Regions from separate parts of the Sphingobacterium sp. 18053 genome, predicted to be linked through region 1. Evidence: riboswitches for the same ligand, from Rfam matches in the RefSeq annotation. Region 1 holds a riboswitch; each other region holds the start of a gene.

What was found. A riboswitch is a leader RNA that binds a small molecule or an ion and turns the genes downstream of it on or off. The one in region 1 is predicted to bind S-adenosylmethionine.
Region 2: another riboswitch for S-adenosylmethionine. It lies ahead of GVK91_RS23930 (5-oxoprolinase); the one in region 1 lies ahead of GVK91_RS05690 (methylenetetrahydrofolate reductase).
Region 3: another riboswitch for S-adenosylmethionine. It lies ahead of metE (5-methyltetrahydropteroyltriglutamate--homocysteine S-methyltransferase); the one in region 1 lies ahead of GVK91_RS05690 (methylenetetrahydrofolate reductase).

The regions. Positions count from the first base shown of each region.
Region 1 covers NZ_CACSJW010000002.1:422,585-425,868, reverse strand. Annotated here, with positions in the region: gene GVK91_RS05705 (30S ribosomal protein S16) at 1-90, shown strand, start outside; gene rimM (ribosome maturation factor RimM) at 210-734, shown strand; gene GVK91_RS05695 (hypothetical protein) at 838-1,689, shown strand; SAM riboswitch class I at 1,908-2,010, shown strand; gene GVK91_RS05690 (methylenetetrahydrofolate reductase) at 2,081-3,037, shown strand.
Region 2 covers NZ_CACSJW010000011.1:106,397-109,680, reverse strand. Annotated here, with positions in the region: gene GVK91_RS23935 (RagB/SusD family nutrient uptake outer membrane protein) at 1-1,026, shown strand, start outside; gene GVK91_RS23930 (5-oxoprolinase) at 1,125-1,388, opposite strand; SAM-I-IV-variant riboswitch at 1,455-1,548, opposite strand; gene GVK91_RS23925 (DUF3050 domain-containing protein) at 1,759-2,529, shown strand; gene GVK91_RS23920 (TolC family protein) at 2,794-3,284, shown strand, end outside.
Region 3 covers NZ_CACSJW010000010.1:135,548-138,831, reverse strand. Annotated here, with positions in the region: gene metE (5-methyltetrahydropteroyltriglutamate--homocysteine S-methyltransferase) at 1-1,761, opposite strand, end outside; SAM riboswitch class I at 1,840-1,943, opposite strand; gene GVK91_RS22605 (response regulator transcription factor) at 2,128-2,817, opposite strand; gene GVK91_RS22600 (sensor histidine kinase KdpD) at 2,920-3,284, opposite strand, start outside.

The sequences.
Region 1 (3,284 bases):
GCTGCTGTAGCTGCTAAAAATGCTCCTGTAGCGGAAGAAACTGCTGCTGAGGAGACTGAAGCTCCTGCATCAGAAGAAACTGAAGGTTAATTCTTTCATAAAGTATTCGAGAAAGCCGACTCAATCTTGAGCCGGCTTTTTTTGAAACAGCCAATAGGCTAATGGTTTGCCAAATCATGTCTCACAGCTAATCGCTAAATACGAAATATATGACTATTGATCAAAGCTTTTACATCGGTTACATCAGTAAAACAAGAGGTCTTAAAGGAGAAGTACAACTGTTTTTTGAATTCGAGGAATACGAGAGTTTGAATATCGATGTTGTCTTTGTGGAAGTGAACAAAAAGCTTGTTCCTTATTTTGTTGATACCATTAAATTTCAAAAAAATAGTACAGCGTATGTGACATTTGAGGATGTGGATCATATCGATAAGGCTCAAGTACTTGTCCGTAAAAAGCTATATCTTTCCAATGATAAGATGCCCGAGCGCGATCCAGATGATTTTAGATATACTGATTTAATCGGTTTTTTAGTGATTGATGAAAACCATGGTGAACTGGGGCAAATAACAGATGTCCAGGAATTTCCACAACAATTTGTCGCCTCGGTAAATATGGACGGTAAAGAACTGATGTTCCCGTTGTCTGATGATTTGATCTTAGGAATCGATGGCGAAGAGGAGATCATTGAAGTTGAATTGCCAGAAGGCTTGGTGGATCTTTATAAAGAATAAGCATATCCCCGAGCTTATTCAAATAAATAGCAGTATACGAACTATTGCAGTAATTTCTTATCTTGGTCTGTATATTATTACTGGCCATAATTATTGATTGATTTTGAAACCGTTATTACTGCTGCTATTCGTATTCTCGTTGTCTTCTTGTGCTTTCTTTGGGAAGAAAAAGGACTTTCCTGAAGGCAATTACCAAATGATATTGGGCTATTCAAATGAAGAGTATCATAAAGTAAAAAGAGAATCACCCCAAAATGTCGAGGCAGATACCTATGGTAATGATCCTACGATATATCGGTCCTTTCTCTCTCTCCATGATAAAGACAAGTTTGTCATGGCGATCGATGATATCTTACTCTTCGGTAAGTATAGATTCAACGGCGATCGATTAGAATTGACCGATGAGAAAAAAGGTAGCCTCGCATTAGATATTATTAAGGTAAAAAGCGATTTTGTTCAGCTGAGAGGTGATTTTTCACAGTTTAGCTCAGCACGTATACCCACTAGCGAAAGACTTTATATCAACTTTGCGTTAGATAAAACCCCTATCCGGGAGACCCCCAGCAAATTTGATAGCCAAGTGAATCTATGGCGAAATGCCCCTGTAAAATCAGAAAGTGAAAAGGAGATAAAAGCTAGGGCATTGAATTTTGTAGATTATTCTATCGCTTATTTCCAACACATATCAAGTTCTGGTACACATCACGATTATCGAATGGATGGTGTTGAATCACCCATTATTTATGCTGAGAATGGCATTGTGCTCAAGGCATGGGCAGATGTTCCCGATTCTTGGAAGGAATTATTTTACAACGAAAAAAATGCATTAGTCGCCTATCAATATTTATTTGATGGTTTTAAATTTGGATCGAAAGAGGAGTACCATGTTACAGGACTCTTATTGATCACATTTTATCTCAAAAATCTACGGAATTCCCTGGCAGCGAATCTTTAGCCAATCCTGTTGTGGCATAGTCAATCTCTTCGCTGTCGATGATCCTCGATCGTTAATTTTATCTGTTTTTTTAAGTCTTTTACTTTTGGTGGAGCGTAAATTCCTGTTGTTGACTGGGAATAAACCTGAAGCCGCATTTATTGCAGTCTTTTTGCCGCTATTTTTGCCTTTTCGAAAAAATATTTTTGTCTTTTGATTTTTTAAAACGATATTAGCAACGCTTATAGAGAAAGGCCGAGGGACTAGACCCGTTGAAGCCTTAGCAACCTGTATTGTTCAAGGTGCTAAATTCTACCCTACTCCATGTGGGAAAGATAAGTTACATGTAGATAAACGATTCCTCGACTTGTGCGTTTCGATGTAAGCCAACCAAACTAAAAACAGTTTTTTAATGAAGATTATCGATCATATCCAGAATGCCAAAGGAAAAACATTGTTTTCTTTTGAGCTATTGCCACCGGCGAAAGGGCAGGGCATCCAAAGTATTTTTAAAACCATGGATGAACTGATGGAGTTTAAACCTCCTTTTATCGACGTAACCTACCATCGGGAAGATTATATCTATAAAGAGCATGCGAGTGGATTACTGGAACGCGTTTCCTATCGTAAACGTCCTGGGACAGTGGCGATATGTGCTGCAATCATGAATAAATATAAAGTAGATGCGGTGCCCCATTTGATATGTGGTGGTTTTACAAAAGAGGAAACTGAAAATGCCCTGATCGATTTGAACTTCCTGGGGATAGATAACGTCTTGGTATTGCGGGGAGATGCACGTAAAGGCGATGCCGATTTCATACCGAGCGATGGTGGACATGCTTTTGCAACAGACCTATTGGAACAGGTAACTGATATGAATAAAGGAAAGTATCTGCATGAAGACATTATCACATCGGAAAAGACTGATTTTTGCATCGGAGTAGCGGGATATCCCGAAAAGCATTTTGAATCGCCAAATTTCAATACTGATTTTAAATATCTGAAACAAAAAGTCGATATGGGAGCAGAGTTTATTGTGACTCAGATGTTCTTTAATGTTGAGAAATACAAAGAGTTTGTAACAAAATGTAGAGACAATGGAATCCATGTGCCTATTATTCCAGGATTAAAACCATTGACAACGAAAAAGCAGTTGGTGACCTTACCAAGGATATTTCATTTAGATATTCCGGAGGAACTGAGCGATGCTGTTTCAGCATGTAAAACGAATGCCGACGTCAGACAAGTCGGTGAGGAGTGGTTGGTGCAACAATGTCAGGAGCTGATTAAATTTGGCGCTCCGGTATTACATTTCTATACGATGAGTAATCCTGGTCCAACAAAGAAAATTGTTGAAAAACTAGCCTAACTCATAAAAATAATACGAAAAGGGAGCCAATAAGCTTCCTTTTTTTATTGTAATATTGGTTGTGAAAGCCCGAAATAAGTCCATAATTTCGATAGTGTGGTTTAGGTCGGTCTCTATATTCAGGGTTGAGTAGCCTGTTTATAGTCAGATACTTGTGTTAAATAGTGTTAATTAACTTATTGGAGTCAGGATAACTTTTTAACTTAAAGTGCTAAAAAGGATTTTAACAATAGACCAAATTGACCTT
Region 2 (3,284 bases), on a different contig from region 1:
AGTCTGGAGAATCAGCGTCAGCCAAAGGAAACTGCAGAGAATATTCTAAAACAGATTCGGGCCGATCTGGATTTTGGGATCGCCAACTTAGCGGCTAAACCTTATTTCAATAATGGGGGGCATGCGACCGCAAGTTCAGCAAAAGCCTTGAAAGCACGGGTTTTACTGTTTGCGGCTTATGGCGACAAAGGGGTGCCCGATTTAGCAATTTTGAAAGAGGTAAAAGACTTATGCACCGATGTCATGAAAGAGTATACTCTGAGTACAGCTTTTGAAAATGTCTTTCGCGATGCAACACAGAAGAACAATACCGAGATTATCTTTTCGGTCAATTTTCTGGCACCGAATAATACAGCCCCCTGGGACATGTATTTAGGCGATTGGATCGCTGCTTCACCTTTACAAAACCTGGTGGATACCTATGAATGCAAAGATGGTCTGCCTTATGGTGAATCACCCTTGACTGACCGAGCTAATCCCTTCAAAGATAGGGATCCGCGCTTGAGCAAAACAATTTTCGTGGATCATCCCGACTTTGGCGGCGGTAAGATCCATACACCGTCCAATCCGCGGCCTACAGGTTATGGGGTGTTGAAATTTTTGGATCCGGCCAACTTACCTTTTGGCTTTTCAACATTGAGCCAACAGGATGCGGTTGTACTGCGGTTTGGGGAGGTGTTATTGATGTATGCCGAAGCACAAAATGAAATTGCCGGACCAGATCCATCGGTTTACGATGCCATGAATACTCTGAGGAGCCGCGTTCAGATGCCCGGGTTTCCTGCCGGTTATACCAAGGAAAAAATGCGCAACCGTATCCGCCACGAAAGAAGGGTTGAACTTGCTTTCGAAGGACTACGGCATTACGACCTGATTCGTTGGCATATCGCAGGCGAAGTACTCAATGCGGTCAAAGACAGTAAAGTGCCCTATCATTTTGAAGACAAATTTTACCGCTGGCCATTACCACAAACAGAAATTGAGAAAAGCGCAGGTGTGTTAATTCAGAATCCAAACTATAAATAATAAGATTATTGCCTTCTTTTAAATCGGCAATTTCCTAAACCAACCACAGCAGCGCGCACGAAGTCCTTTCGATGCGCGCTTTTTTTTGTCGATAACGATTACTGTAAAGGAATCAGGACATTCTGTTCCAAGCGTACAGGGACATGCTTCACCGAGGTAAAACCGTCTTCCTTGGAAATGATGTTGGAAAGATCCAGTCCTCTTTTGGAGAACGTACTGATCAAAGCTGTTCTAAAGGTTGCCTTGGCTGAACCCCAGCCTTGTCCTAAGATGGTGTCATTGTTGAGCTGTATCAGTTCATCTGTTGAGTAATAACTGAATTTTTCCAGTAAGTGTTGGTAAAGATTTGTTGTAGTAGCCATACAATTTAAAAATTTAAAGGATTAAACCATAAACTGTATCCAGATCTTGTTGGGAAAATAATCGTTCTGCGACGTTTATTTTGGTCGAAACCCGTATTAATTTACCACCGCGGTGCCTGCACTCGGTTGGTATTGCATCATGCAATTCTGAATACTCTACAAATATAGTAGATTATTTTTTATAATTAAAAATATTTTTGTTTTTAAGGGTAAATGAACGTTAGCAACAGGAATAGGGAGGTCAAAAGCGAGGCGCGTTGTTGGCTGTGATTTGGTTATGAAGCGGATAGCTGGGCGAAAAATTTATCATGTTACTGTAATCTCATCGAAAATACTTTTAAAAATAGAGATAAGACAATACTTTTGCGCCATGAATAGAATTGCGGAAATTAACGAATACATTGCTGCCGAACGCGAGGTATTATTGCAACACCCTTTGTATCGTAAGATCAAAACGATCAAGAATCTACGTTCTTTTACAGAAGGGCATGTGTACGCTGTATGGGATTTTATGTCTTTACTAAAAGCTTTACAGATTAAATTGACCTGTACGACTTTACCTTGGTTTGCGAGTGAGCATCCATCAACACGCTATCTAATCAACGAAATTGTATTGGCTGAGGAGTCGGATGAATATATTGATGGCCGCCGTTTGAGCCATTTTGAGATGTATCTGGACGCCATGGATGCCATGGGTGCCGACCTTCATCTGGTCAACAAATTTATTGCTCACGCCAAAAAATCGAGTAACATATTCGATGTCATTGCAACGACCACATTGGACAAGCGGATCAAAGACTTTTTGAATTTTACATTCGAAGTGATTGCTGAGGGCGAGGTGCATAAAATTGCTGCTGCATTTACATTTGGACGCGAAGATCTTATCCCGGGAATGTTTACCTCTATTTTGGAAGAAATTAAAACAAATTTCCCTACAGCCAATCTGGATAGCTTTATCTATTATTTTCAACGTCATATTGACCTTGATGGCGATGAGCACGGGCCTTTGGCGATGCAGATGATCACAGATCTCGGGAAGGACGATGAGGTTAAATGGACAGAAATGAAAGAGATCAGTAAAATTGCGCTACAAAAAAGAATACAGTTGTGGAATGCAATAGAAGATTCCTTATACGGATAATCTATTATTATACCGTCGAGAAAGGCCTTTCAAATCATGATTTGAAAGGTCTTTTTTATGTGCTGTAAAAAAGGATATTGTAAGGGCTTCTTGGCAGATATTGGTCTTTTTGTTTGAATTGATGAAAAAATGTCTTTTTTCCATAACATATTGGCGTTTGTGAAGAAATCCAAGTTCCAATAAGTGTCTAAGTTTGCTACGCAAAAAAATTACATAGCACACGTGAACTTTTTTCCTCCCTATTGGGCAAAAGGAATACTAACCATGGGATTGTTAGTATTCGCTATTTCGGACACCTTCGCCCTCGATTCTTTGCACATGTCCCTGAAAGACATGATCGACAAAGCGCTACAGAACAGTAAATACATCGAGCAGTCCTATTTGCAGCTCAAAGAAACTGAGGTGGCAGTACAGCAGCAACGCATGGAGTTGCTGCCCAAAATTTCCGCCAGAGCTTCTGCTAGTTATGCGAGTAATATGCCTGTGTATGACCAGGGGCTTTTAAATAAACCTTCCCAGCATGATATCATTCATTACTTGTACGATAGCGGCCTGGATTTTTATCTGAACCTCTACAATGGGCATCGGGACCTGATGAAAATTGAGTCCAAAAAATTGGAAAATGAGCTGGCCAGAATCGATTGGAAGAATGCCGCAGCGCAGACGAAATTGGAGGTTTGCAATCTTTTTTTGGATTTGGAACTGTCGTATAGTAACCGATCTTTAATTGAGCAGGATATTGCTGATCAACGGGT
Region 3 (3,284 bases), on a different contig from region 1:
TGAACGCGGTTGATCGTTACGTACGAAAGACCATTGTAAGATAGTAACCGGACCAGTCAACATACCTTTAACCGGACGGTTAGTCAATGATTGCGCGTATGAAGACCAACGGACAGTCATATCTTCAGGACGGTATACATCACCATAGATAATTGGAGGTTTTACACAACGTGAACCGTAAGATTGTACCCAGCCGTTTTGTGTGAAAGCGTAACCAGCCAATTGTTCACCGAAGTATTCAACCATGTCGTTACGTTCGAATTCGCCGTGTACTAATACGTCGATATCTAATTGCTCTTGAAGACGGATTGTGTTCTCAGTTTCTTCTGCGATTGCTTTATCATATTCTGCCTGCGTGATAGCACCTTTTTTCAAGTCTGCTCTCCATTTACGAACATCTTTCGTTTGTGGGAATGAACCAATAGTTGTAGTAGGGAATGCCGGCAAGTTGAATTTCGCTTGTTGCGCTGCTTTACGGTCAGCAAATGCTGAAGTACGTTTTGCATCGTTATCAGTGATATTGCTTGTACGTGTTTTAACCTCTGGTTTGTGGATCAATGGAGAAGTACGACGACTTTCAGCAGCAGCTTTGTTAGCTTCGAAGCGTTTTGCTGTTTCAGCATCAACTTCACCTTCCGCTAGTACGGCTAAGTCTTTTACCTCAGCTAATTTTTGTTTAGCAAATGCTAACCAGTTTTTTACTTCAGCTGGTAGCGATTGCTCATTGTGCTCATTGTCTAAGTCAAAAGGAACGTGCAACAATGATGAAGAAGGAGCTACCCATACACGGTCTTTTCCTAATGCATCAACAGCCTGTTTGATTTTAACCAATGATTTTTCGTAATCATTTTTCCAGATGTTACGGCCTTCAACAATACCCAAAGATAATGTTAATGAAGCAGGAACTTTAGCTAGTACCGTATCCAATTGGTTTTCACCGCGTACCAGATCTAAATGTAAAGCATGGATAGGTAGGTTAACTGCGATATCTTCGTTGTCTTTTAAAGCTTCGAAGTAAGTAGTCGCGATTAATTTGATATTTTTTGCTGCTGCAGCTAATTTTTCGAAAGTAGGTTGATATAAAGCTTTTACTTTAGCATCTAAATCCAATGCTAAGAAAGGCTCGTCAATCTGAACATATTGGGCACCAGCCTCAGCTAGTTTAGCTAATATTTGCTCATATACTGGAACAAGTTTATCCAATAAATCGATGCGGTCGAAGCCAGCTTCTTTTTCTTTACCGATCAAAAGGTAAGTGATAGGACCTAGTAGAACTGGTTTAGTATCGATGCCCAATGATTTTGCTTCGTTATATTCATTTAAGAATTTTTCGGACGTCAATTTGAATTCTTGATCTTTTGTGAATTCTGGCACCATATAGTGGTAGTTGGTATCCAACCACTTGGTCATTTCCATTGCAGTCACGTCGATTCCTTCTTGTTGGAAACCACGCGCCATGGCAAAATATAGATCTAAGCTGTAATTGTTGTCTACTTTATTCAATAAAGAATGGTAACGAGCAGGAATTGCACCAACAGTAAGGGTTAAATCCAATACTTGATCGTAAAAAGAGAAATCATTGGAAGGGATCAAATCTATTCCAGCATCTTTTTGTGTTTTCCAATTGCCTTCACGAATTTTTTTTGCGGTGTCCAATAATTCCTCAACAGAAGATTTTTTAGCCCAATAGGCCTCATTGGCTTTTTTCAATTCGCGGAACGCGCCCACACGAGGGTAACCTAAATTGTTAGTCAATAACATAATGAATGTTTTTAATATTTCTTTTTCAACTATATTTCTTGCTAGAGAGAGAAGGACACACTAGAATTCGGTGACTTCGGCTTATCATTCCCATATCAAGTAGGGTAGAATTTAGCACCTTGTCAAGGGACAGGTTGCTAAGGCTTCATCGGGTCTATTCCCTCTGCCTTTCTCTATAAGCGACGCTAAGTTAGAACATTTCTTTTTGAAATGCAAATTTTTTATAAAAGTGCATCAATTTTTTATATTCTACTAAGGATAAAATTGTTTTGTTCTTTTCTTTTCATCCGTGATTTAGTGTATGCCATGTTTCAATACGTTGTGGCATAAAAAATGGGGAATGACTGTTTCTCATTCCCCATTCTTTTAGCTCACCAAAAGTTTGTAACCTTTTCCGTGCACATTGACAATTTCAACCTTACTATCTTCTTTTAGATATTTACGAAGTTTACTGAGAAATACATCCATACTTCTACCCGTAAAGTAGTTGTCATCATGCCATATTTTTAATAAAGCTTCTTCCCGGGTCAGCACATCATTTTTCTTTAAACAAAGCAAACGTAGTAGTTCCGCTTCTTTGGTGGATAGTTTTTGCATCTGTCCTTTGTAAGAAATTTGCTGACTTGTATAATCAAAGAAATAATCACCAATTTCAAATTTATCAGCAACCACTTCCTCTTCTTTGTCTCGAACACTGCGCTTCAGCAAAGCATTGATGCGGAGCAATAATTCCTCCACTCGAAAAGGCTTTGTGATATAATCATCTCCCCCTAATTCAAAGGCTTCGGTTTTATCTTCCATCATCCCCTTTGCTGTGGCAAAGATAATAGGAACAGTGTTGTTTGTTTTTCTGATTTCACGTCCAACTGTAAATCCGTCCTTTTTTGGCATCATGACATCGAAAATACAGAGGTCGTAGTTATTTTTTTTGAATTGAGAAATCGCTTCATCTCCATCCGTGCATAATGTGACGTCAAATTTTCCCTTTAATTCGAGATAGTCTTTTAAAAGATCCCCCAAATTAGGATCATCTTCTGCTAATAATATCTTTTGCATAATGATTATATTAATTTTCACCAATGTCCCTTGATGCTGATAAATCAGCTTTCCTCAACCTTTGAAATTTTTTAAAGAGGAAATATACAAAAAAGGAACGTTTTATTTTTTAATAGGCAAAATTACTTCAAAGGTCGTGCCCTTATCTTTTTCACTTTTAACTGTAATTTTTCCGTTCAGCCTTCTCAGGATGTCCTGTACATAACTTAAGCCAAGACCAAATCCTTTGACATTATGAACATTTCCAGTTGGAATACGGTAGAACTGGTCGAAAATCTTTTGCAGGTGATCCCGGCTCATCCCAATACCGTTGTCGGCAATAGTGACGACAATGGTATCGCCAACATTTTTTGAATTGATGTTGACATGTAAATCTCCTTTGCTGTACTTGATGGCATTATCCAATAAATTGTAAAATACATTCGAAAAATGTAACTCATCACCGATGACAATATCCTTTGTCGCTG